Linked DNA regions of Mastigocladopsis repens PCC 10914. Each later gene encodes a partner of the first gene's protein in a complex. Links are inferred from orthologs where the notes say so. Each region holds a gene or a part of one and is shown on either strand. Other genes may lie near its edges.

Region 1 (6,976 bases):
ACAGCAGCTTTAGCACAGTCCCAGTGACCTGCTGGGGCAAGGAGTTCGGGGCGTTGAAAGGTGGGTGAGGTGTGTTCAGGGATTGGTTTGCGATCAGCTTTCATCGGGTTGGGGTGGATTCGATAGCACCATTGCGATTCTATCGTTTGTAGTTGTTGATGGTGGGGGGAGGTGGGATTTGGGCGATCGCTTATTGTTTTAGCAGGAATGATAACTGTCGAGCACCTAAATTATCCTCACCGCTACTGGTTCATACCAATTTAATTTAAGGCAGCACAAAATAAATTCTTTGCCTAATCAGTATTTCAGGCATCTCATTATGTGCAACTCCACATAGGATTGGTATCGAGGGAAACCTTTTTGCGCGAAATATAAAAGGCAGGCGTCTCGCCTACCCCACAAGAATCAAATCACTGTTTAAATCACTGTTAAAACTTGTAACCCAAAACTTGAATCGCACCATTCTCGGGTAATTTACCGATGCTAACAGTAATTGTGTCACTACTGCTACGAAGTACTGTCATTCCATTCATGACACTCAGAAAGTCATCTAATGGTGAAATATCACAATTAGAAGTATCAGCAGCTTGTGTACGGTAATGGGTAGGAATAATTATCTTGGGATTGAGGGTTTGAATTGCCTGCTTTGCTTCCTCGGCGTTATAAGCCTTAGAACCACCTCCTACAGGCACTAGCGCCACATCAGGACGCCCCATGAGGATTTTTTGCTCAATGGAAATGGGTGCGGCGGCTCCTCCTAAATGAAGGATGCTAATTCCCCCTTGCTTCCAAAGCCAAGCCGTATTTACACCAAATTGCCTACCACCTTTACGGTCATGGTTTATGGCAATTCCCTGGAACTTAATGCCATTAAACTCGTAAACTCCTGCTTCGTAAATCAGCTTTGGATTCCCAGGAAGTTCTTCTACAGCCCCCTCATCCAGTAGTTGACTGCTAATCAGCACTAAATCAGCCGCAACCTTTGGCGCACGATAGCCTGCGGTACACCCAACCGCCCGAAAGGGATTTGTGAGAATTTTTACTCCGCCACCAGTAAACAAAAAGCTAGTATGACCCAACCACTGAACTGATAATGAACCGCCAGATTGGGCATCAGCCTGAAGGTTGGAACCCAAGTTAGTAATCAACGTTGTTACTAATCCCGCCCCTGCGTAGCCCAATAACTGTCGTCGTTTCATGGATTCATCTCTCGAGACTGCAATTGTTGTAGAAAGTTTCGCAATAGCTGCTTCCCTGAAGTTGTCAGGACACTCTCTGGGTGAAACTGGACGCCTTCAATGTGAGGATAGTTCCGATGTCGCACTCCCATAATTGAGCCATCCTCAACCCAAGCAGTGATTTCTAGCACATCTGGGCAGGTATCGCGCGAAATCACTAAACTATGATACCTGGTTGCGGTCATCGGATTCTCTAAATTGCTAAAGACTCCTACGCCGGTGTGATAGACCTGAGACGTCTTCCCATGCATTAACTCTGGCGCAGAAACGATTTTGGCGCCAAACACTTGACCAATACTTTGATGCCCTAAGCAAACCCCTAAAATCGGCAAGCTTGATCCCAGCAGAGAAATCACATCTAGGGAAATCCCAGCATCTTCTGGGCGACCAGGTCCTGGGGAAATGACGAGTCCATCTGGCTGTAGCGCACAAATTTCATCTATGGTGATTTTGTCGTTACGAAAAACCTGAATATCACCTACTACCGGAAACTCAGCCGCCAATTCTCCCAGATACTGAACTATGTTATAGGTAAAACTGTCGTAATTATCGATAACTATAATCACAAATTATAGCTCCTGGTCTCTACCAATCAGATCATTGTGATTGATTGTCACCAAAAGATTTTAATCGGTGTTTAAGTCATCTTGATACAGACACTATAAGTCGCGTCCAGCCAATGAAAAACCGTATTAAACTTAGCACTTAAGACTGTACAGCGGACAAAACCAAGGAGAACAGGGGAGGAAGTAAGAGCGTAGCAGCTACTAGCACCGCTACGAAAGTAGAGACAAGCACAGCACCAGCAGCGCAGTCTTTGGCAATTTTTGCCAATTCATGGTAGGTCTGCTTAACTGTTAAGTCCACAATTGACTCAATCGCAGTATTGAGTAATTCCAACGCCAAAACTAAACCGCTCGTTATTCCAATAACCGATATTTCCACAGGCTTAAGATGTAAAAAAACGCTCAAGCCAATCGCTAAAGCGCCGACACTAATGTGAATCCGAAAATTGCGTTGAGTTTGAAAAGCGTAGCTGATTCCACACCAAGCATACTTAAAACTTACAAATAAATTAGAGGCTACTTGCCATGACAGTTCACGTTGTTTGGTCACAACTGCTTCTATGCGATTTGGTGTTGGTGGAGACGAAACTTGTGGTGGAGACGAAACTTGTTGAGACATAGGCATAAAAACCACATAGCATAATGGGTAATGAGGGGATTTCAGGGGATATTAATAACCTAATGAACTTATCTGCGATTTTTAATGGAAGAATTTTTAGATATCAAATACAGAATAACACCTATAATAAATTCGTAAATAATTCCTCTTCCAAGTCAATCTGAATACCTATTGCCTTCAGTAATATTACTTGCTGCTTTAGCATTCGCTCCAAACTTTCTTCTTCAGGATGATCCCAACCTAAAAGATGCAATAGCCCATGAGCGGCTAACCACGCTAGCTCTGTTGGCAAAGAGTGATCCTGCTCTTGGGCTTGCCGTTGAGCTGTTTCAACAGAAATAACAATATCACCGAGATACAGTGGTTCCTCGGTATACATTTCTGCTAGCTGAGGAAAGTCTACCTCGAGTGCCGCAAAGGATAAAACGTCTGTCGATTTATTCTGGTGGCGATACTGGGTGTTAAGCGTGCGAACTTCGTCGTCATTTGTTAAACGTAGCCCAACTTCATAACTTGGTGCTGGAGGAATACTCGGGTGTAGTATTTCCAACCAGTGCTCAAACCAGTTTTTCCAAGTTTCAGCTGCAATTTGGGTATCTGTCTCCCTATTTACAACTTTTGGCTGGGATAACTCATGATAACAATCCTCTACATACAGTTCAACTCGCACTTCTCTACAAAGTCTCCTAAGCCTAGGTATGATGTCGTTAGCGAGTGAGGTAAGCAAGACCCACAAGGACTGCTAAAAGCCCTACAGTGGTCAGTATAAAATGCTTTAAGGAGGTGCCGCCCTTTTGCACCATGTTTCGCATTGCGAGTTTCACGTAGCTAGGTTTATGTTCGCTAGGTCTATGTTCCGTAGAAGGAGAGTTGCTCATAATAATTTGTTAACAAACTCTTCTAATAATGTAACAGTTACCATACCATCAAGCTGCCATTCTGCCCCTTTCAGGAATATAGAACAGGGAAAAAGCCTAACCTGTATCCCTTTCCCTAACTATGCAGAAGCCTCTACTAGCTGGTTTTCTTGCCGTAGATAAGCTTGAATGAACATATCGATTTCGCCGTTCATCACATCCGCGATCGCAGTGGTTTCCGCACCAGTTCGCAAATCCTTCACCATTTGGTAAGGATGAAACACGTAGTTGCGGATTTGGTTACCCCAAGAGGCTTCTACCATATCACCCCGAATTTCCGCGATTTCTTTAGCGTGTTGCTCTTGAGCAATCACCAGCAGTTTTGCCTTCAAGCGCGCGAGGGCTTTTTCTTTGTTTTGTAATTGGCTGCGTTCTTCTGTACAACGTACAGCAATACCAGTGGGAATGTGAACAACTCGCACTGCGGTTTCTACTTTGTTGACGTTCTGTCCGCCCTTACCACCAGACCGAGTCGTGGTGACTTCCAAATCCTTCTCTGGAATTTCCAGTTGGATAGTGTTATCTATCTGGGGCATCACTTCCACGCCAGCAAAGCTGGTTTGCCGTTTGCCGTTAGCATTGAATGGCGAAATCCGCACCAAACGATGCGTGCCTGTTTCTGAACGCAAGTAACCGTAGGCATAGCGCCCAGTGATTTCTACTGTCGTGGATTTGATCCCCGCTTCATCACCCTCAGAAAGTTCAGCTAACTGCACTTTATAGCCGTGGTTTTCTCCCCAACGGGTGTACATCCGCAGCAACATTTCTGCCCAGTCTTGAGCATCAGTACCACCAGCACCTGCGTTGATTGTGAGTACTGCGCCCTTTTCGTCATAAGGACCCGAAAGCAACTGGAGTAACTCCCATTGGTCTAGTTCGCGCTTGAGCGTAGTGACAGTAGACTCTGCTTCTTCCAGTAGCCCTTCATCTGTTTCTAACTCCAACAGATCTAATACTGCCCTCGTGTCCTCTAAACTCGCTTGCCACTGATGATACTGTTGCAGATGCGCTTTCAGGTCGTTGAGTTCTTGGAGTATTTCCTGTGCTTTAGTTTGGTCATCCCACAGTTCTGGTTGGGCTGCTATTTGTTCCAGGTCTTGAATTTTGGCTGAAAGTGCAGGAATGTCAAAGATAGTCCTGGGTTTTACCCAGGCGATGAGACAACGTTTCGATTTCGCGTTTGAGTTCTAAAACTTCCATAGGATTTATTGATGAGCGCTTTGGATGATATGCGATTCGCTCTCTATTCTATTTGTTTTTTCAATTTTACCTATACTTTACCAAATACATACTTGTACGGTATTTTAGCCGTAACAAGTTTTACAGCGTTTTTATTGATTCTTTACGAGGTTGACAGCTTTTAGTCTCGCGCTAGGATTTGTACTAGAGTACGCCAGATTAGCCCAGCAACAATCAGCGCTAAACCAATTAGCCAAATTTGCTGTTCTACCCAGAAGGCTAGGAATCCACAGGAAGCTAAACCTGCCCAACCCAACCATCTGGGATAGAGTCGTTCCTCGGGTGGCAATTGTAGTGCTGCCAAGTTCGTAATGGCGTAATAAATTAAAACGTTAAAGGCGCTGAATGACCATGTCGTTTTTACGTCTCCAATCAGAACCAAGCCCGCGATCGCAACTGCCACAAGCACCACAGCTAAAACTGGTGTGGTTCCTGATTGATTAAGTCTGGCAAACAAACCAGGTAAATCCCGGCGTCTTCCCATTGCCAGTACGACACGGGATAATCCCAAAATCAAGTTCAGTAGCACACCTAGCATGGCAGTCATAGCACCAATCGTCACCACCCAACCAGCAGCAGGACCAGCAATATTGCGGATGGCTACCTCCAGAGGTGCAGCTTGTGCTTGTTCAGTCACGCCCAACACACCTGCTCCCACTGCCCCAATGCCAACTGCTGCTACTGTTATATAAAGCACCATTGTCAGCAACAGGGAGACAATCATCGCTTTAGGAATGGTTTTTCGCGGTTCTTTTGCTTCCTCACCCATTGTGGCGATGCGACCATAACCCGTGTAAGCTACAAACATCAGAGCCGTGGCATGGAGTACTGATGCGGCATTTCCTGAGAAAAAGGGCGTTAAATTTTCAGCACCAACTGTGATCGCAGTTGGGAAACAAACAATAACAAAGAAGCCTAAAGAGAGCAGCGTTAGGGATACGATGATGATGTTGACGAGGTTAGAGCGCCGAATCCCGCTCAAAACAATTGTGGTGAGTACAACTACAGCCAAAAGAGCCGTGGGAACGAGCAAGCCACGCCCCATCAAATTTGTCGTAGTTAGCAAGTAGCTAGCGAAACCCAAAGCAGCAGTGGCAGCAGAAGCAGTTTTGGCTAAAAGAAACATCCAGCCAGCTGTGAAACCAAACCAAGGATTCAGGTATTTGTAGCCATATTCATAGGTTCCACCACTAACGGCATGATTGGCAGCAAGCTGGGCGCTGTTAAGACCGTTGCACGTAGCGACAAAGGCGGCAAGTGCTACTGCAAGAATCACAGCAGGACCAGCAATCCCGGCAGCAATAGCTATGCTCACAAACACGCCGGTGCCAATAATTGACCCCAGCCCCATCATGGTTGCACCCACCACTCCCAACTCTCGTTGCAGTTGAGGTGTTACCGCTTTACCAGACACAAGAAACCTCCTGGTGAGCTAGAGATTGCAGCAGCATTTTTGATATTTCGTGTTTACGTACTAACAATATCGCAAACCGATATCGTTTTTCTATATATCAAATGACGTATGTCTTATATGATTGGTTAAAGGCAGTTACGCAATTCCTAGCAAAATACCGGAGTATGTATGACGAACCCCAAAAAGATCACTGAAGAATTCTACACAGCAGGGCAACCAACTCCTGAAGATTTGCAACAAGCGGCTCAAGAGGGATTCAAATCTGTCGTTAATTTACGTTCGCCTGATGAAGCGGATTTTCTTGCTGACGAGCAGCAACAGGCTGAAGTCGCAGGGCTTAATTACGTGAATGTTCCACTAAATCTTAGGCAGGCTGACGATAAATTAACAAATCAGGTTCTCAAGGAGATTGAAGCCTTACCAACGCCAATTTTATTCCATTGCGGTGCAGGGGCAAGAGCTGATGCACTGGCTCTGATAGCGCTTGCCACCAAGGAGGGGTTAAGCCGTGAGCAAATACTCAAAAAAGCTGAGGAATTAGGAGTTAATATCAATCAGCCTCACCTTAAGCAATTCTTGGAAACTCAGGAGTGATCCTCAAATAATTCTCCGAACAACTCTCTAACCTTCTGTTTAGAATCCTCTAGAGCCTCTTTACCTAAAGGGGTTGCTCGGTAAACTCGGCGCGAGTGCCGTCCTGAACGCTCCTCGGTGGAGTGCAGGTATCCCTTGCGCTCCATGTCATGAAGCATTGGATAAAGGGTTCCGGGACTTAATTTGTAGCCATGACGAGCTAACTCCTCAATGATGCCCAGGCCAAAGATAGGTTCGTGAACTGCATGATGAAGGATGTGAAGTCGAATTAGACCTGAGTAGAGTTCTTTGTGGTCCATTAAAATGAGTCGTGAATTATCACTTTTTCAACGATAAAAAACCGTGGTTTTAAAGGTCAAACCACGGCTTATTTTTTAGTCAAAAAAATC
Region 2 (16,665 bases), 4.2 Mb from region 1 along the record:
ATTATGACGAGAGATTTAAGCGTATTGTGAAGTTTGTCTAGATATCTTAAACTTCAACACCACCTATGCTGTAGAAGGGCTTTAACATCTTCCTCTCAATGCTGGCTTCGCTTGTACTCCATACTCTCTATATTAGTATAAATGTACCATAAGGGAAGATGATGAGCAAGTTATCGAGGTAAATGGCGTAGGGACTACGTCGTTATTGTTGTCATGGTTGCTAGATGACTGAGGTATCCTCGATCCAGACTTAACTCTGCTAGCAGTATCGTCCTACCCAAGCTAGGCAAGATGTGGGAGCAAGTGGAGAGCGAGATTGATAGTGTTGTTCCAAGTGGTACTAACTAAATCAATGGGCGATACTGGACTCGAACCAGTGACCCCTTCCGTGTGAAGGAAGTGCGCTACCACTGTGCTAATCGCCCAATTCTATTTAACATAACACAAGTAGCAGTAAATTCCAACGGACAAGAGCGGAATAAAGACATAGGTCTTCCAGGATTTACTGCTGCACGAAGCGGAGTGCATCAAGTATGGTTAAGTTGTTTAGCACAAGGCGCAGAGGGAAAAAAAGTTGTGAGGGGTTTGAATGGTTATTTCTTGTGTTTGATTCAACCAAAAACCGCTATCATATTAAATTTTAAGGGACGTAGCTGTCATTTTGTCCAATCCGATGTTTGTTTAGCCGATAAACACTATGACAAAACCTTGGTATTGGCGATCGCTCCCCTTAGAAAATCGTACTGGCTCTGATGTTTTCGCAGCCTTATTTCGCCATACCTCTACCTCTTCACCTAAAATTGCCACTCTCCTAGAAAGCCCCTACCCAACATCACTAGACCGTCCTCAACTAACTCGATATTCTATCTGTGCAGGCGCTCCTCGGATAGTGGATGGAGTTGTGCAAATATGGACACCACCACTTGGACAAGTTTTGCCGTTTCTGGAACAGTTACTTAGAGGACAAGAGGGAATTTGCTCCCCCCACTCCCCCCATCTTCCCTTCACAGGTGGTTGGCTAGGTTGGTTGGGTTACGACATCGCATGGGAAATTGAACAGCTACCCCGTTACAAATCTGAGAATCTACCGTTTCCTGTGGCTTTTTGGTACGAACCAGAGTGTTTTGCCATCTTAGATCACTGGGAGCAAGTTCTCTGGCTCGCCGCCACTAACCCTGTAGGATTGGATAAGTTGGAAAAGAAGTTGGAACAGGGACAACAGGACAAGGAGACAATCTATCCCCCACTCTCCTCCTCCCCTCCCTCTGTCCTCCTCACTCCTCATTTGTGGACTTCTCAACAGGAGTACGAAGCAGCGGTCAATCGTGCAAAAACATACATTCAGGCTGGAGACATTTTTCAAGCGAATCTCTCAGTGCGATTTGAAGCACAGACAACGGCTTCTGGTTGGGAAATTTATCGTGCTTTGCAGCAGATCAATCCTTCTCCTTTTGCAAGCTATTGGCAAACGCCTTGGGGAGAAGTTATGAGCTGTTCACCAGAAAGGTTAGTCCAACTGCAAAAATGTCCAGACGAGACATTTCGTGTTTCTACAAGACCAATTGCTGGAACGCGATCGCGTGGAGTCACCCCAAAGGACGATCAACAACTAGCACAAGATTTACTCAGCAGTACCAAAGAACGCGCTGAACATATTATGCTAGTCGATTTGGAACGCAATGATTTAGGGCGAGTGTGTGAATGGGGAACTGTTGCTGTTGACGAATTGCTAACAATTGAGCGTTATAGCCACGTTATGCATCTTGTCAGCAACATCAAAGGTAGCTTAAAATCTGATTGCAACGCCCTTGACTTAATTCGCGCCATGTTCCCCGGTGGCACGATCACAGGTTGCCCTAAAGTCCGCTGCATGGAAATTATTGAAGAACTAGAACCAATGCGGCGTAGTTTGTTCTATGGTTCCTGCGGCTATTTAGATTGGCGGGGTAACTTAGACTTAAATATCTTGATCCGCACTCTCCTGCTCGCTCCCTCGACAAAAACAGACAAGGGGACAAGGAAGACAACGAGGAATTCTCGTGTATTTCCCCATCTGACCAGTTCCCACTCCCTTACGGGCGCAACGTCTTACTCCCAACTTAACACTGTTTGGGGACAGGTTGGAGCAGGTATTGTTGCAGATAGCGATCCCGAGAGAGAATGGTATGAGTCTCTGCACAAAGCTCAAGCACAACTTAAGGCACTAACAATGGTTATCACTCAAAAGTGAATGAGTCCTAAATCCTGAGTCTGTAGTTCAAAGCTATTAATCGATGACTCTTGGCTTGGGGTTTTTTGGCATTTTCAGGAAAGATTTTGGCGAAATGTGTCCATTATCGTCAAATTTTTTCTATTCAACTGCAAAAATATATATACTCATCCCTCAGTATTAAATGAACTCAGACAACTCGGAAACTTACATAAATCATCCAACTTGGGGTTTGCTCTATAGGATTTGTATGGTAGATGAGAACCAAGAGTTGTTCACAACACTGTATGCCCAACGCTTATTCTTTTTAGTGGCAACTGATGTCAAAGGTATGAAGTTTCAGCCCATTGGACGCACTGAGGCGAGAATGATGATGGAAAATCGCTTGCGTAACCTGCGTCGTACAGGGCAATCTCAGGAGTACGATCAGCTTCAGAGTGTTTTCCAACGCACCTTCCAATGAGCAGTTCGATTAGCGAACGTATTATAGCCCTTCGTTCCTCTCTACCAGATTCAGTCCGGTTGATTGCTGTTACCAAGCAAGTCTCTCCCGAAGTCATGCGCTGTGCCTATGCTGTAGGAATTCGGGATTTTGGCGAGAGTCGCATCCAAGAAGCAGCTAGCAAACAAGCCCAGCTGCAAGACTTATCAGATATTACCTGGCACTTTATTGGACATTTGCAAAGCAACAAAGCCAAAAAAGCCATTGAACAATTCCAGTGGATTCACTCTGTAGATAATTTGAAGCTTGCCCAACGCTTAAACCAATTAGCGCAACAGATAGAAGTCAGTCCCCAGGTTTGTCTGCAAGTCAAAATACTGAGCGATCCTACTAAGTCAGGTTGGAACGTATCACAACTGTTAGCTGACTTACCAAGCCTGAATCAATGCAAAAATTTACAAATTCAGGGCTTGATGACAATACCACCCTTAGGATTAAATGATTCAGAAATTTTTGATGTGTTTAATCGCACTCGTGAACTAGCGAAAGAGATCCAAGAACAAAACTGGTCCAACATTCAAATGCAGCATCTTTCTATGGGGATGTCAGATGACTACAAATTGGCAGTGCAAGCGGGTGCAACAATGGTCAGACTAGGAACCATCTTGTTTGGACGCTCTGCTTAAATCGACTCAAAGAGTCAGAAATATGTCAACAGCAAGCGTCTGATTTTTAAAAGTCATAAAAACTACAAGACCTACTCAGGTTGTGAGCTTCTCAGATGTCTTATAACATTTTGTAGAGAAAAAATCAGGACACACTGGTTCAATTGGTGACAAAGGATATAGTATTGACAAAAGCAAAACTCAACACAATAGTGGCGGAAAACAACTTCCCCAAGCCAATTAGTTAAGATATAATCTTGACTCATTGTTGCCTACAAAAGATAGACAGACCATCTAGGAACGTTTGTTCAAACGAAAACCTGGAGTAGAAAGTACAAGCAGCGATAGAATGGCTGAATTGTCTGCCCTTTGCAAGGGTAAAGATTGATAGTATCTGTTTTTACGATATTGGTTAAAGTGATTGGCACTAGGAGCGTAAACCATGAACAATATATTTTCCAAACTGAGAGATTTCGTAGGTCTAAATGAGCAAGTAGAATACGAGTACTATGAAGAAGAACCTGATGCAGAGAGCTACCAAAATCTGTATCAGGAACAAAATGCTCAACCAGCACCGCAGCAAGAACCCACTGCTCAAAATCGACGCTGGCGCGAACCCATGCATACAATGGGAACAGATGTAGCAGCGGGATCAAAGCCGATGAGTAATGTTATTGGTATGCCAGGAGCAATAAATGGGATTTCAGAAGTATTGGTGTTAGAACCACGCACCTTTGAAGAAATGCCCCAGGCAATTCAAGCTTTGCGAGAGCGTAAGTCAGTAGTATTAAATTTAACAATAATGGACCCGGATCAAGCACAACGGGCAGTAGATTTTGTAGCAGGTGGTACTTACGCGCTTGATGGACACCAAGAACGCATCGGCGAAAGCATCTTTTTGTTTACACCAAGCTGCGTGCAAGTTAGCACCCAGTCAGGAGTTCTTCATGAAGTACCGCAACCCACAGCGCGTCCCTCACGTTCCACAGGACCAAATCCAGCCTGGGGAAATGACGGCAACAGGATGGCACAATAAACATAAATTAGTGATTAGTCAAGAGTCCATAGTCCAGAGTCCAAAGATATTGACTCTTGACCCTTGACCCTTGACTTATGATTTATGACTACAAAATTTGGATTGATTGGTGGCGGGGTAATGGGAGAAGCGCTCTTATCCCGCCTTATTGCTCGTAAAATTTACCAACCATCAGAAGTCCTAGTCAGCGAACCACAAACCTCACGCCAAAGTATTCTGGAAGACCAATACGGTGTTGTTGTCACAGCCGATAATCGTCTGGTGTTCACACCAACCACAGAAGTCGTATTTTTGGCAGTCAAACCTCAAGTGTTTAGTGCGATCGCCCAAGAATTGGCAGATGTCATCGGTAGCGATTCAAAGCCACTGGTGATATCCATCTTGGCAGGTGTGACATTAAGTCAGTTGGAAGCAGCTTTTCCCAGCCTACCAGTCATTCGGGCAATGCCTAACACCCCAGCAACTGTAGGGGCAGGAATGACCGCCATATGTCTAGGGGCTTATACCAAAGCAAACCACCACGAGACGGCGAAGCAACTTTTTTGCGCGGTGGGAGAAGTTGTAGAAGTTTCAGAAAACTTGATGGATGCAGTCACGGGACTATCAGGATCTGGTCCAGCTTATGTAGCACTGCTTGTGGAAGCGCTTGCTGATGGGGGAGTCGCAGCAGGTTTACCTCGGACTATTGCCAATCAACTTGCCTTGCAAACTGTACTAGGAACAGCAACTCTCCTGCATGAAACCAAATTACACCCAGCAGAACTCAAAGACCGTGTAACCAGCCCAGGCGGGACAACAATTGCTGGTATTGCTCAGTTAGAACGCTCAGGGTTTCGCTCAGCTTTAATAGAAGCAGTGAAAGCCGCCACAGCTCGCTCACAAGAATTGGGAAAATAGTTATTTGTCCTTTATCCTTTGTCATTTGTCCTTAGTGAAAAACTAATGACTAATGACTAATGACGAAGTTGACAAAAGAGTAGTTAATATAGTAAACAGTTTTGGTTGCAAATGTGATTGAGTGAATTACCCTGCGCTGTCTCCAGAACTTGACCCAAGTTCGATATTCCCTTTTGAATTAGATCAGTTCCAGAAGGATGCGATCGCCTCCCTAAATGCTGGAAGTTCCGTCGTTGTGTGTGCGCCTACGGGTTCAGGCAAAACATTGGTGGGAGAATACGCCATATATCGCGCCCTGTCGCGAGGCAAGAGAGTGTTCTACACGACTCCCCTCAAAGCGCTATCCAATCAGAAACTACGTGACTTTCGCGAAAAATTTGGCTTTGACCTTGTTGGACTGTTAACTGGAGATGCCTCCATTAACCGAGATGCACCAATTTTGGTGATGACCACAGAAATTTTCCGGAATATGCTCTATGGCACACCTATTGGGCAAATTGGCATTTCATTAGCAGACGTTGAGGCGGTGGTGCTCGATGAGTGCCACTATATGAACGACCGCCAACGAGGAACAGTTTGGGAAGAATCTATTATCTATTGCCACCGTGAAATTCAACTCGTAGCCCTCTCAGCAACTGTTGCCAATAGTGATGAACTCACCGACTGGTTAAATCAAGTTCACGGTCCTACCGACCTCATATACTCCGATCATCGCCCAGTGCCTTTGGAGTTTCACTTTGGCAACATCAAAGGGTTGTTTCCCCTCCTTAATGATGACAAAACCCAAATTAACCATCGCTTGCTCAAAAGGAAGAAAAAAGGAGATAAAGACAAGAGCAGAGCTAATGTTAAAGCAGAGTCTCCTAGCATGATTCAGGTTTTGAGCCAGCTAGAAGAACGGGATATGCTGCCAGCAATTTACTTCATCTTCAGCCGCCGGGGATGTGATAAAGCGGTGACAGAGGTGGGTGATATGTGGCTAGTCAATGCGGAAGAGTCGCAGCAATTGCGCTGGCAAATTGACGAATTTTTAAGCCGTAATCCGGAAGCAGGACGTTCTGGACAAATTGCACCCTTGTACCGGGGAATAGCCGCACACCATGCTGGGATTTTACCTGCGTGGAAAGTGCTGGTAGAAGAACTCTTTCAGCAAGGGTTAATTAAAGTCGTATTTGCCACCGAAACCCTAGCAGCTGGAATTAATATGCCAGCCCGGACAACAGTTATTTCCACGCTTTCCAAGCGTACCGATACTGGACATCGCCTGTTGAATGCTTCGGAATTTCTGCAAATGGCAGGTCGGGCTGGTCGCCGGGGTATGGATGAACGAGGTCATGTGGTGACGCTGCAAACTCCCTTTGAAGGAGCGAAAGAAGCGGCGTACTTAGCAACATCCCAACCCGACCCCCTAGTCAGCCAATTTACGCCGAGTTACGGCATGGTGCTGAACTTACTGCAAACCCATACGCTGGAACAAGCCAAGGAACTCATAGAACGCAGCTTTGGGCAGTACTTGGCAAACTTGCACCTCCGACCGCAGTACGAGTACATAACCCACTTGCAAACACAATTAGCCCAACTTCAGGCGCAAATCTCTGCTATTGACGAAGGGGAACTGGCTATTTATGAGAAATTGCGGCAACGCCTGCGAGTAGAACGCCAGCTATTGAAAACTCTGCAAGAGCAAGCGCAGGAATCCCGACAAGAGGAATTGGGGATGATGTTGGACTTTGCAGTGTCGGGAACGCTTTTGAGTCTCAAGAGTAAAAACTTCACAATGCCTGCACCCATAACAGCGGTGTTAGTGGGGAAAACGCCAGGTTCTGGTCAAACTTGTTACCTGGTATGCTTAGGGCGAGATAACCGCTGGTATGTAACCACAGCCTCTGATGTGATGGATTTGTATGCAGAACTGCCGCGAATTGATGTGCCTGCGGAGTTGCTACCACCAGCAGAGATGCCGTTGAAACGGGGACAATCGCTTCTTGGTAACGAGGAAACAGCAGCAATAGCCCAACAGATTCCCGACCCAAGCGAAGCAGCATATATGGCTCCTGAAGTTGCAGAACAACTCAGTCGCGTTGTTGCTGTGCAAGAGCAATTAGAGACTCATCCTCTACATCAATCAGGCAACGCTGTCAGTATTTTTAAACGTAGAACACAGGTTGTTGAACTTGAAGCTGAAATTCAACAGATGCAAGCACAAGTAGAGCAACAGTCCCAGCGCAATTGGGAAGAGTTTCTCAATTTAATTGAAATTTTGCAGTACTTTGAATGTCTGGATAAGTTAGTTCCCACGCGACTAGGGCAAACTGCTGCAGCCATTCGGGGAGAGAATGAATTGTGGTTGGGGTTAGCATTTGCTAGTGGAGAATTAGATAACCTAGATCCACATCATTTAGCAGCTGCGATCGCGGCTTTGGTGACAGAAACCCCACGTCCAGATAGCATGGTTCGCTTTGACCTCAGTGATGAAGTGGCAGAAGCTTTATCAAGATTGCGGGGAATTCGCCGCAAGATGTTCCAACTGCAACGTCGTTATAATGTGGCTTTACCAATGTGGTTGGAGTTTGAGTTAATAGCCATAGTTGAGCAGTGGGCGTTAGGTATGGAATGGGTAGAAATTTGTGAAAATACGAGTTTAGATGAAGGTGATGTGGTGCGAATTTTACGCCGGACGTTAGATTTACTATCGCAAATTCCCCACGTACCTCATTTATCGGAATCCTTACAGCGCAATGCTCATCGCGCTACACAGCTCATTGATAGGTTCCCAGTGAATGAGGTGGTGGAGTAATTCAGGAGTTACGAGTTGGGAGTTTTGAGTCCTCAGGAGTCACCGCCGTGGTGAGTGTAAGTTCCGAGAAGGAGAACCACGGAGTTGGTGAACCAGCACTGGGAGAGGCTTTCCCTCGTGTCGGCTCTAGCGTTCCTAAGTCCTCAATATTGAACAATCAGTCAATCTTTGCAGCAATCGCCCTTGGCGGGCACTGAATCCTACGGACACGCTACGCACATGAAGTAGCCTGCGCTTTGCGCTTACGTGCCATCGCGACAAGGAGAAAATCCTAATACACCAAATTTCCAGTCCCACGCAGTTGGCGTAAAGAGTTTATACAAGCTGGACAGTCGCAGCCAAATAACTGAATGGCGGCATCACTTTCCTCTTCAGTAAATTCTAGCGAAGCAATATTCTGGGCAGTCTTACCTGTAGTCACGGTTGAAGCAGGTGTAGAGGAAGATGCTGGCTTGCTCTGTGAATTTCGGATACATACCATAGAGTTGACAGCATGGGGACTAGTTATACAGGTACGACCATCGTTTGTGTGGGTTAATCGTTGGATGTTAGCAGCGTGTGCAGGATTGATAACTGCCAACGTAGACATTAGCGATACAAAAATAGAGGAACTAGACAGTAAGTTAAGTATAAGTTTTCTGTTCATGGGTTTCCTTGATTTTCCTGAGCAAATTTTGCTGACCGCTAAGATCATCTCATTACCTGTTACAGGTCAAGATCGTTTTTATCAGGAATACCAAGATTTGTTCATCTTCTTTGAACTCAAGAAACTTTTTTGGAGTCACATAAAACTTAATAAGTGTAGAATTATACTATTTAAATTTCTTATAAAAGTTATACTTGTTCTTAGGTTCTACCTGGGAATTGCATAGAAGTGGCTTTGCCACTTCTTTTTTTGAGCTGATAGATTCAACAAATACGTGAATTTTATCAATGGCAGCATGAGCATGAGCAATTTATTATTTCTCAGTAGAGTCATGCTATACTAGAGTCTCTAGTTAACTGGAGAGTAAAATCACTTCAGGAAAGATTTTGTTGAAAATTCCCAGTTAATAGTCGGTTTTTGTTTGTCGTCTGTTCTAGGTGTCATAAAAAACCAAAGAAACTCTATCAACAGGGAACTCTACCGTGTTAACTCAAGATAAGGAACTGCTTTTAATTGGTCAGGTAACAGCTTTAAGCGGAGTTTCTATTAGGACAATTCGCTATTACGAAAGTCAGGGTTTAATTCATTCGTCAGGACGAACCGAGGGAGGCTTTCGCCAGTTTTCATCTGATATAGTGACCCGTCTTTCCTTTATTAAACGCGCTCAAAACCTAGGTTTAAGCTTGCAAGAAATTGGCGAAATCCTCCAAATATATGATGGAGGCGAATCTGCCTGTGATGAAATTCAACAGAAGCTGAAAGATAAGATATCAAAAATAGATAGACAAATTGAACAGTTATTGACCTTGCAAGATGAATTGAGGGGATTACTGTCAGGATGGGACAGTGTACCAACAAAGCCGGAAGATACAATATGTCCGATAATCCAGCAGGATTGAAGAGCGGTTTCAAATATTCCCACAGTACTAGCAGCGTTAAAATTCTCTGATTTCTCTTTCCTCTGTGTGCTTACTGAGGGTGAAATGGGTATGTACACGTTGGAGTTTGCAAACCTCTCATGCGAATTTTATTTGTCTCTATTCACTTTCCCAGTGACTTAAGCACTTGTACCCAAGGTGTATACAAACGCATGTCAATGTTTATTGATGCCATTAAAGAAATTGGTCAAGTAGACATGCTGTTTTTTGTGCCACCAGAAACAGAGCTATCTCCAGATATCATCGCCCAAACAGAACGTACCTTTTCCCAACACTGGCAAACTCAGATTAACCTACATCTGTGCCCTATAGAGGCGGAGCAGAACTCAGTTCCTAAGTGGCGACAGCAGTGGGATGGCATTTTCAACTTTTTCAAACAGTCAGATTTTTTGAGATCACCGCAGCAGTTACAAGCACTTGAGACTTGTTTGAGCCGAAAACCAGATGCAATTTTTGTCCATAGGCTCTCATCAATGAGTGCAGTCATGCAGATGCAACAACCTCTGCCACCTGTTTTTCTTGATTTGGATGATATTGAACATATCAGTTTCATGCGCCAAATTCGGCAGCCACCCACTGGGCTTGTAACGCAGCTATATTACTTGCAAGTACCAGCCCGTTTTTGGGGTGAGATGCGAGCGATTCGTTTAGCACGTTGCTCGTTTGTGTGTTCAGGGCGCGATCGCCGCTACCTGACAAAGCGCTTAGGATTATCCAATGTTGTGAGTGTACCTAACGCGATCGCCATTCCAAAACCACAACCGATGACAAAGGAACCCACTCTACTCCTACTGGGAGGCTACAACTATTTCCCCAACATGAACGCCGCCAACTTTTTAATCGAACAAGTGTGGACTCATATCCATAAAGTCATGCCGAATGCTCGGTTAATCATAGCAGGACCTTATCCGCAAAGTATTCGTAGCTATAACAAAGGAGTTCCAGGTGTTGAGTTTCCAGGATTTGTGGATGATTTAGATGCACTTTATCAGCGATCGCGTGTGGTGTGCTGTCCCATCTTTTCCGGAGGAGGAACGCGCGTCAAAATGATTGAAGCCGCTGCTTATGGCAAATCAATTGTCGCAACTAGCATAGGGGCAGAAGGATTGGAAATGAAAGATGGACAGGAATTTCTAATGCGCGATGATCCCAAAGCTTTTGCTGAGGCGTGCTTGGAACTGTTGCGGAATGATGATTTGTGCAAGCGTTTGGGTGATGCAGCTCGTGCGGCGGCGAGCCGCCATTATGATCGGGCTAATATTGTGAAACAAATTAAGCAGCAGATCCAGTCTCAAATAGCTTCTTAATACGATTTATAAATTTTTGAACCACAGATGCACACAGATAAATATCGGTGTTAATCTGTGTGCATCTGTGGTTCCATTTTCATGACTCTTGACTTTTGCAAGAGGCTTATTCTTTGTCAGCTAACGACAAAACAAAGTGTCGCGGGTGTCGCGTCCTGTCGTTGGATTAGTGCCTTTGGCAACTTTACACAATTTGTCTTGCTCATCCTGACGCAGCAGCACATCAGTAAAATCTGCTCCCTCAATGATGGCACTGTCAAACTTGGCGTTAGCAGCAAAAGCGCCCTCCAACACAGCATTTGTCAAATTTGCTTTGATGAGACGAGCCGAGTCTAAAGTGGCATATGAGAGGTCAGATCCCTCAAGATTTGCTGATTCCAAATTTGCAGCAAAGAAGCTGACACCGCGTAAATTAGTATTGCTGAGGTTGCTGCTCTTGAGATTGGCATGAGAAAAGCTGGAGTCTGTTAAGTCACGTCCTGAAAAATCAACTTCTATCAAGCTTTCCTTGTTGTAGTCAAGTGCTAAAGCTTTTGGAGCAAAACCTGCAAAACCTACAACCGCTGTGACACATATCACAATCCAAAGCGATAAACTAAGTATGCTTACCCACATCCGATTACTGAACTTACTCATCATACTTTTTGCTCATGGCGAACCATCCTCCATATCATTATCTCGATATAGGTATCGCAGGAGAAGACCTGGTAGCCGAATGGTTACAATCCAAAGGTTGGGTGATTTTGCACCGTCGATGGCGTTACCGTAACGGAGAAATTGACATCATTGCCCAATTTTATGGGGAAGCAGGAGAAGCAAAGGATGAGGGGAAAGCTTCTTCATCTCCCGTACTGGCATTTGTCGAAGTCAAAACTCGCAGCCGAGAGAATTGGGATGCAGGAGGAAGAAACGCCATCACAAAACACAAGCAAGTAAAACTATGGGATACAGCCCTGATGTTTTTAGCTAAATATCCTGAAAAGGCAAACTACCCTTGCCGATTTGATGTCGCTATTGTATCCTGTCAACCGATATCACAAGGGTTAGCTGCGGTGACAATCTCCCCAGAAGCCATACCTAACCTGAGTTCGGGTTAAGCTGTATGAGATAAAAGCCACTCCATCTGAAGGCTGGGTTTCTTAGGTTGATGGCAGTAACCAATTAATCCGCAGAGAACGTTAACGCAGAAATTAACAGGGCTTCGGTGTCGAGAATGTTCGATCTGAGAAATATTCTTAAGTTGGTCGTTAATGGTCTCAATGATCGAGCGTTTACGGGATAAAAGTTTGTCATGGAGAAGCATGAGCTTGTTTTTCATGTTACGGCGAGGTTTGGCAAAAAATTGAATGCCGAAGTCTTCTAATAGTTGACAAGCCAGCTTTTGAGAAACATAACCCCTATCGGCAAAAATTTTGCCAAAAAGTTCACTCAGTAAATCGGGAACAGGTTGACGGTCATCAACATTACCAGGAGTAAGAGTCACATTTAAAAGCTGACCAAGTTCATTGACGACAATATGAAGTTTAAAACCAAAAAACCAATCCACAGAAGTCTTTCCACGAGCGGCTAAACCTTCAAAAACCTTATGCCGAGAAATCCGACGATTATGGCAGACCTTCAGACATGTTGAATCGATAAAACCGATACCCGTACACTGTCCAAAACAATGCTTCAGGTAAACGCACAAAGGTATCAAGGTTGATGGTATCCATTCAATGAATCGTTGATAACTCGGCAGCGCCGGAAAAGCACAACTCCATTGTTGTTTGACATGATTCAAATAAAAATGCTTGAAATTCCGGTAGTGATTTTGATGAAATGCAATTAGTATCGTCATTATTTCACTCAAACACAGACTTCTAGCCCGAATCCGTTTTATTCCTCCATGTATCAACAGCTTCTTGTGCCATTGGCTTTCAAACCCCTTACAGAAATCATCTACATGGCAGAACAAAGATTCTAAACTAAACATAGGACAGGTGCTGGATTTGACGTTATTTTCAGCTTACTACCTGTCCCTTTCCTTATCCCGAACTCAGGTTACCTACTTCATCAGTGGGTGGACATCTGTTGATGCTACAAGAATACATTCCAGCAGCTTTTGATACTTAAATAAATATAGGGATTTACCTTTTAGTCGTGTAGTACAGTCTCTACTAGGTATTCAAGTTTATCTTCATGTGATTTAAAGCCAACGGTAATAGAGTAATCGGTAATGGAGAAAACACCTCAATTACCAATTACTCATTACCATAATCTTGAACATAGCAGGCTTAAAACTCAACAGTATCACGCCAGCGTTTCTGGACAATAGCCTAATCCTCTAACAAACTGTTGCCGGAACGCCTCTATTTCCTCTTTTTCCGGTTTACCATGAGAGACTATAGCTACCTGGTAGCGACGCATCACGTCAACTGGACACTGTCCCGCTTCCAAACTCCAAAGTGCCATTTGTACCCGCATCGGCGGCTCGTAGCTAATTCCTAATTCACTTAAAAAAGCTCTCATGTTGCCATGTTCTTCAGGCGAGACGTGACTCTTTAGTTTGATCCTAACGACCCAACCATCAATCTGATGAATTACGGTGAGAAAAGAAACAGGTATTTGGGGTTTACCATGCAAGAATTGAACAACCCTCAGAGTTAGACTGGCATTTGCCAGGTAATACAAGTATTCCATCGTGGTGCTTGGGATCAAAGCCAATCCTACTCTTTTATTATCAGTATAGAGACCCTAGTATCCGCTAGGGTAAAAGCCCCCGTTTTTAGATGGGGAGGTTTACCCAATTTTCATACAGGTGTTTAGGTATTATTTCACAGCATCCATCTTAAGGTTAGGAAAGAAATTGAGCGGTGATAACTTGGAGTTTTCTCCAAAGAACAGCTAAAACTTGTTTGTTTAAGAGAATTTAAATACAAATGCAGCAACAACTAGCAAAAAGCAATTCAAACCCAACATCTAGCCCTAAGAAAGAAGACTTGGAATTAAATAGTTGTTTATCTGGGTATGACTATGAATTACCTCAAGAACTCATTGCTCAAAATCCAGTGGTTCCTAGGGATAGTTCTAGGCTGTTGGTAATCAATTCTTCTAATACAGGTACTCAAACAGATCCTCTACACTACATTTTCCGAGATTTGGCAGAGCTTCTACACCCGGGAGATTTACTTGTAATGAATAATACACAAGTCATTCCAGCGCGGCTGTATGGTCGTAAATCTACTGGTGCGGAAATAGAAGTGTTGCTGTTAGAAGAGCGCCAGCATAATTGCTGGTTAGCCCTAGTCAAGCCTGGAAAACGATTCAAACGGGGAGCGAAGGTTATTTTTGAACCGAGAGATATCTCCTTGGGAAGGAGTGGGGGAGTGGAGGAAACGAGGAGTGGAGGAAACGAGGAGTGGAGGAGTGGAGGAGGAGAAAATAATTCTTCTTGTATCCCATCACATACCCTCACTGCCACCGTTTTGGAAACAGACGAGGTGACTGGTGGGCGTCTGTTACAATTTGACTTGCCAGAGGGAATGTCCTTAGTGCAATTGCTAGATGTCTTTGGTGAAGTCCCTCTACCACCATATATCAATGCGTCTGATGCCCAAGGCGAACAGTATCAGACAGTTTATGCTAGAAATCCAGGAGCAGTCGCAGCTCCCACAGCAGGGCTTCACTTTACAACAGAATTGCTAAAACGGTTACGCGATCGCGGAATTAATCAAGCTTTTGTAACATTACACGTTGGGGTGGGGACATTTCGCCCTGTGGAAGTGGAGAACATAAAGACCCATAAAATGCATGAAGAATGGATTGAAGTGCCTTCCTCAACAGTAGAGCAAATCCGTGCAACTCAGGCATCTGGCGGTCGGATTATTGCCGTAGGTACAACAGTCGCAAGGGCATTAGAAGGAGCAGCAGCCGAAGGCGAGTTACAACCATTTTGTGGCAAAACCGACTTGTTTATCTACCCTGGCTACAAATGGCGAGTCGTACAGGGTTTGATTACCAATTTTCACCTACCGCGTTCCAGCTTGCTCATGTTGGTCAGTGCTTTAATTGGTCGGCAACGTTTGTTAAAAATATACCAGCAAGCCATAGCATCTCAATACCGCTTTTATTCCTTCGGCGATGCAATGTTAATTTTGCCAGAAGCCGTAACAGAAGAAGACGGAGAGGGGGGGAACAAGAGTTAACGCATGTTAACTCCTCCACGCCTCGTTTCCTCCACTCCTCCACTCCCCCATGCAAATTAAGTTTGTAACAGTTCAATTTCTAGTTTCTTGCTGGGTACTCTGAGCTTATATGCATCTAGCAATAAGTGCAGGTTTGCCAGTTATGTCTCAAAAATATCACATTTGTCAGTGGTTCCTCAGTTGCTCCAAAGTGGCGCTTTTTGGCTCCTCAGTTTTTTTAGTGTTGACGATACCAACAATAACTGAATTCCCAGGAAGCAAGCTACTTGCTGAGAATTTGGTTCCCTCTCAAAATTTAGAAGCAGCTAGCTTCTTCCAGCAGGGAGTTATGCGCTATTCTCGCCAAGATTTACAAGCAGCAGAATATGCTTTTCGTCAAGCCTTGCAGAAAGACCCCAACTTAGCTGCGGCACGCAACTACTTAGGTAATATTATGTTGTTGCAAAATCGCTGGGATATAGCAGTGCAAGAGTATACTGAAGCGATTAGGATTAATCCCAATATGGGCGAAGCTTATTATAATTTGGGATTAGCTATGCACAAACAAGGACAAAAAGAAGCTGCGGTCACAGCTTATCGCCAAGCCTTAGTGATAGATCCAACAATGGCAGCGGCTTATTATAATTTGGGATTAGCACTTTACGAACAAGGACAAATCGAAGAGGCAATTGCTGCATATCAGCAAGTCATTAATCTTGATAACGGCAATGCCAATGCTTACTTTAACCTGGCAATTGCCCTTCAACAACAAGGAAAAACGCAGGAAGCTATCACTGCATATCGACAAGTCTTACAGCTAAATCCTAACAACGCCGTGGCTTACAATAACATGGCAAGTCTTATGGCAACCCAAGGTCAAAAGGCTGAGGCTATTGTCACCTATCAAGAAGCTATTCGTCGCATACCCAATAATGCTGCGGCTTACTATAACTTGGGAGTCACGTTGTACAACCAGGGTGACTATAAGATTGCTCACTCAGCTCTCAAACGTGCCCGTAACGAGTACCGTGAACAGGGTAACATTGAGCAAGCTGACAAGGTTGAGCAGTTAATGCAGCAAATTGCTCAAATGCAAAGACAAAAGGAACCTCAAATTAGCAAAACCGCAACTTCTTCGCCAACTCAAACCCCCACAAGTAACGAGGTGAAGCCTGCACAAGATATACCAACTCAACCACAAACTCCTACGGAAACACAAGATAACACCAGCAACACACCTGTTTCGGTTGAACAATTACCACCTGCACTACTACAAGAAACGCCACTTCAACCAGCAAATCCTGCGGAAACACAGGAACAACAGCCGACTACACAAAGTACAAGTCAATAATGTGGAAGGGTTAGTGGTTAGTGGTTAGTGGCGCTTTTCAACAATGACCAACTAACAACTAACAACTAACAATCTTTTAAATGGGTAAGCGATTAATGTCTTTATTGCAGCCAATTACAACCATTGCAGAACCACGTTCAAGACGCTTGTTGGGGTTAGGATTAATTTGGAATTTGCCATCTTGACTGACAGCTAGCAAATTCAAACCATAGTG

The links.
Region 2: the proteins of MAS10914_RS0108455 (region 1) and MAS10914_RS0126960 are in contact, whole or in part, in a solved structure (PDB 8RP0), measured with the Escherichia coli proteins. The link is inferred for Mastigocladopsis repens PCC 10914 from one-to-one orthologs.

Annotation. Positions count from the first base shown.
Region 1 is NZ_JH992901.1:1,403,765-1,410,740, forward strand. What follows is about bases 1-2,908. They hold MAS10914_RS0108455 (anthranilate synthase component II), read right to left. Parts: upstream 1,805-2,908; coding sequence 1,196-1,804; downstream 1-1,195. Other genes in these bases: MAS10914_RS0108445 (U32 family peptidase), read right to left, coding at 1-104; MAS10914_RS0108450 (MBL fold metallo-hydrolase), read right to left, coding at 429-1,199; MAS10914_RS0108460 (diacylglycerol kinase family protein), read right to left, coding at 1,944-2,423; ybeY (rRNA maturation RNase YbeY), read right to left, coding at 2,545-2,908. Outside these bases: more of ybeY, read right to left, coding at 2,909-3,093; MAS10914_RS32680 (DUF3285 domain-containing protein), read right to left, coding at 3,131-3,301; MAS10914_RS0108475 (APC family permease), read right to left, coding at 4,701-5,993; MAS10914_RS0108480 (beta-lactamase hydrolase domain-containing protein), read left to right, coding at 6,162-6,587; MAS10914_RS0108485 (PadR family transcriptional regulator), read right to left, coding at 6,578-6,886. UniProt on the Escherichia coli protein: Part of a heterodimeric complex that catalyzes the two-step biosynthesis of 4-amino-4-deoxychorismate (ADC), a precursor of p-aminobenzoate (PABA) and tetrahydrofolate.
Region 2 is NZ_JH992901.1:5,597,012-5,613,676, reverse strand. Bases 3-2,963 are described here. They hold MAS10914_RS0126960 (anthranilate synthase component I), read left to right. Parts: upstream 3-697; coding sequence 698-2,230; downstream 2,231-2,963. Other genes in these bases: MAS10914_RS0126950 (YggS family pyridoxal phosphate-dependent enzyme), read left to right, coding at 2,669-2,963; pipX (transcriptional coactivator PipX), read left to right, coding at 2,394-2,672; MAS10914_RS35100 (hypothetical protein), read left to right, coding at 391-753. Outside these bases: more of MAS10914_RS0126950, read left to right, coding at 2,964-3,337; MAS10914_RS0126940 (cell division protein SepF), read left to right, coding at 3,759-4,352; proC (pyrroline-5-carboxylate reductase), read left to right, coding at 4,437-5,249; MAS10914_RS0126930 (DEAD/DEAH box helicase), read left to right, coding at 5,371-8,046; MAS10914_RS34705 (hypothetical protein), read left to right, coding at 8,094-8,243; MAS10914_RS33275 (hypothetical protein), read right to left, coding at 8,318-8,692; MAS10914_RS0126920 (heavy metal-responsive transcriptional regulator), read left to right, coding at 9,175-9,591; MAS10914_RS0126915 (glycosyltransferase family 4 protein), read left to right, coding at 9,783-10,937; MAS10914_RS0126910 (pentapeptide repeat-containing protein), read right to left, coding at 11,058-11,573; MAS10914_RS31210 (YraN family protein), read left to right, coding at 11,588-12,034; MAS10914_RS0126900 (IS982 family transposase), read right to left, coding at 12,031-12,909; MAS10914_RS0126895 (hypothetical protein), read right to left, coding at 13,227-13,616; tRNA preQ1(34) S-adenosylmethionine ribosyltransferase-isomerase QueA, read left to right, coding at 13,856-15,121; MAS10914_RS0126885 (tetratricopeptide repeat protein), read left to right, coding at 15,264-16,451; MAS10914_RS0126880 (potassium channel family protein), read right to left, coding at 16,528-16,665. UniProt on the Escherichia coli protein: Part of a heterodimeric complex that catalyzes the two-step biosynthesis of 4-amino-4-deoxychorismate (ADC), a precursor of p-aminobenzoate (PABA) and tetrahydrofolate.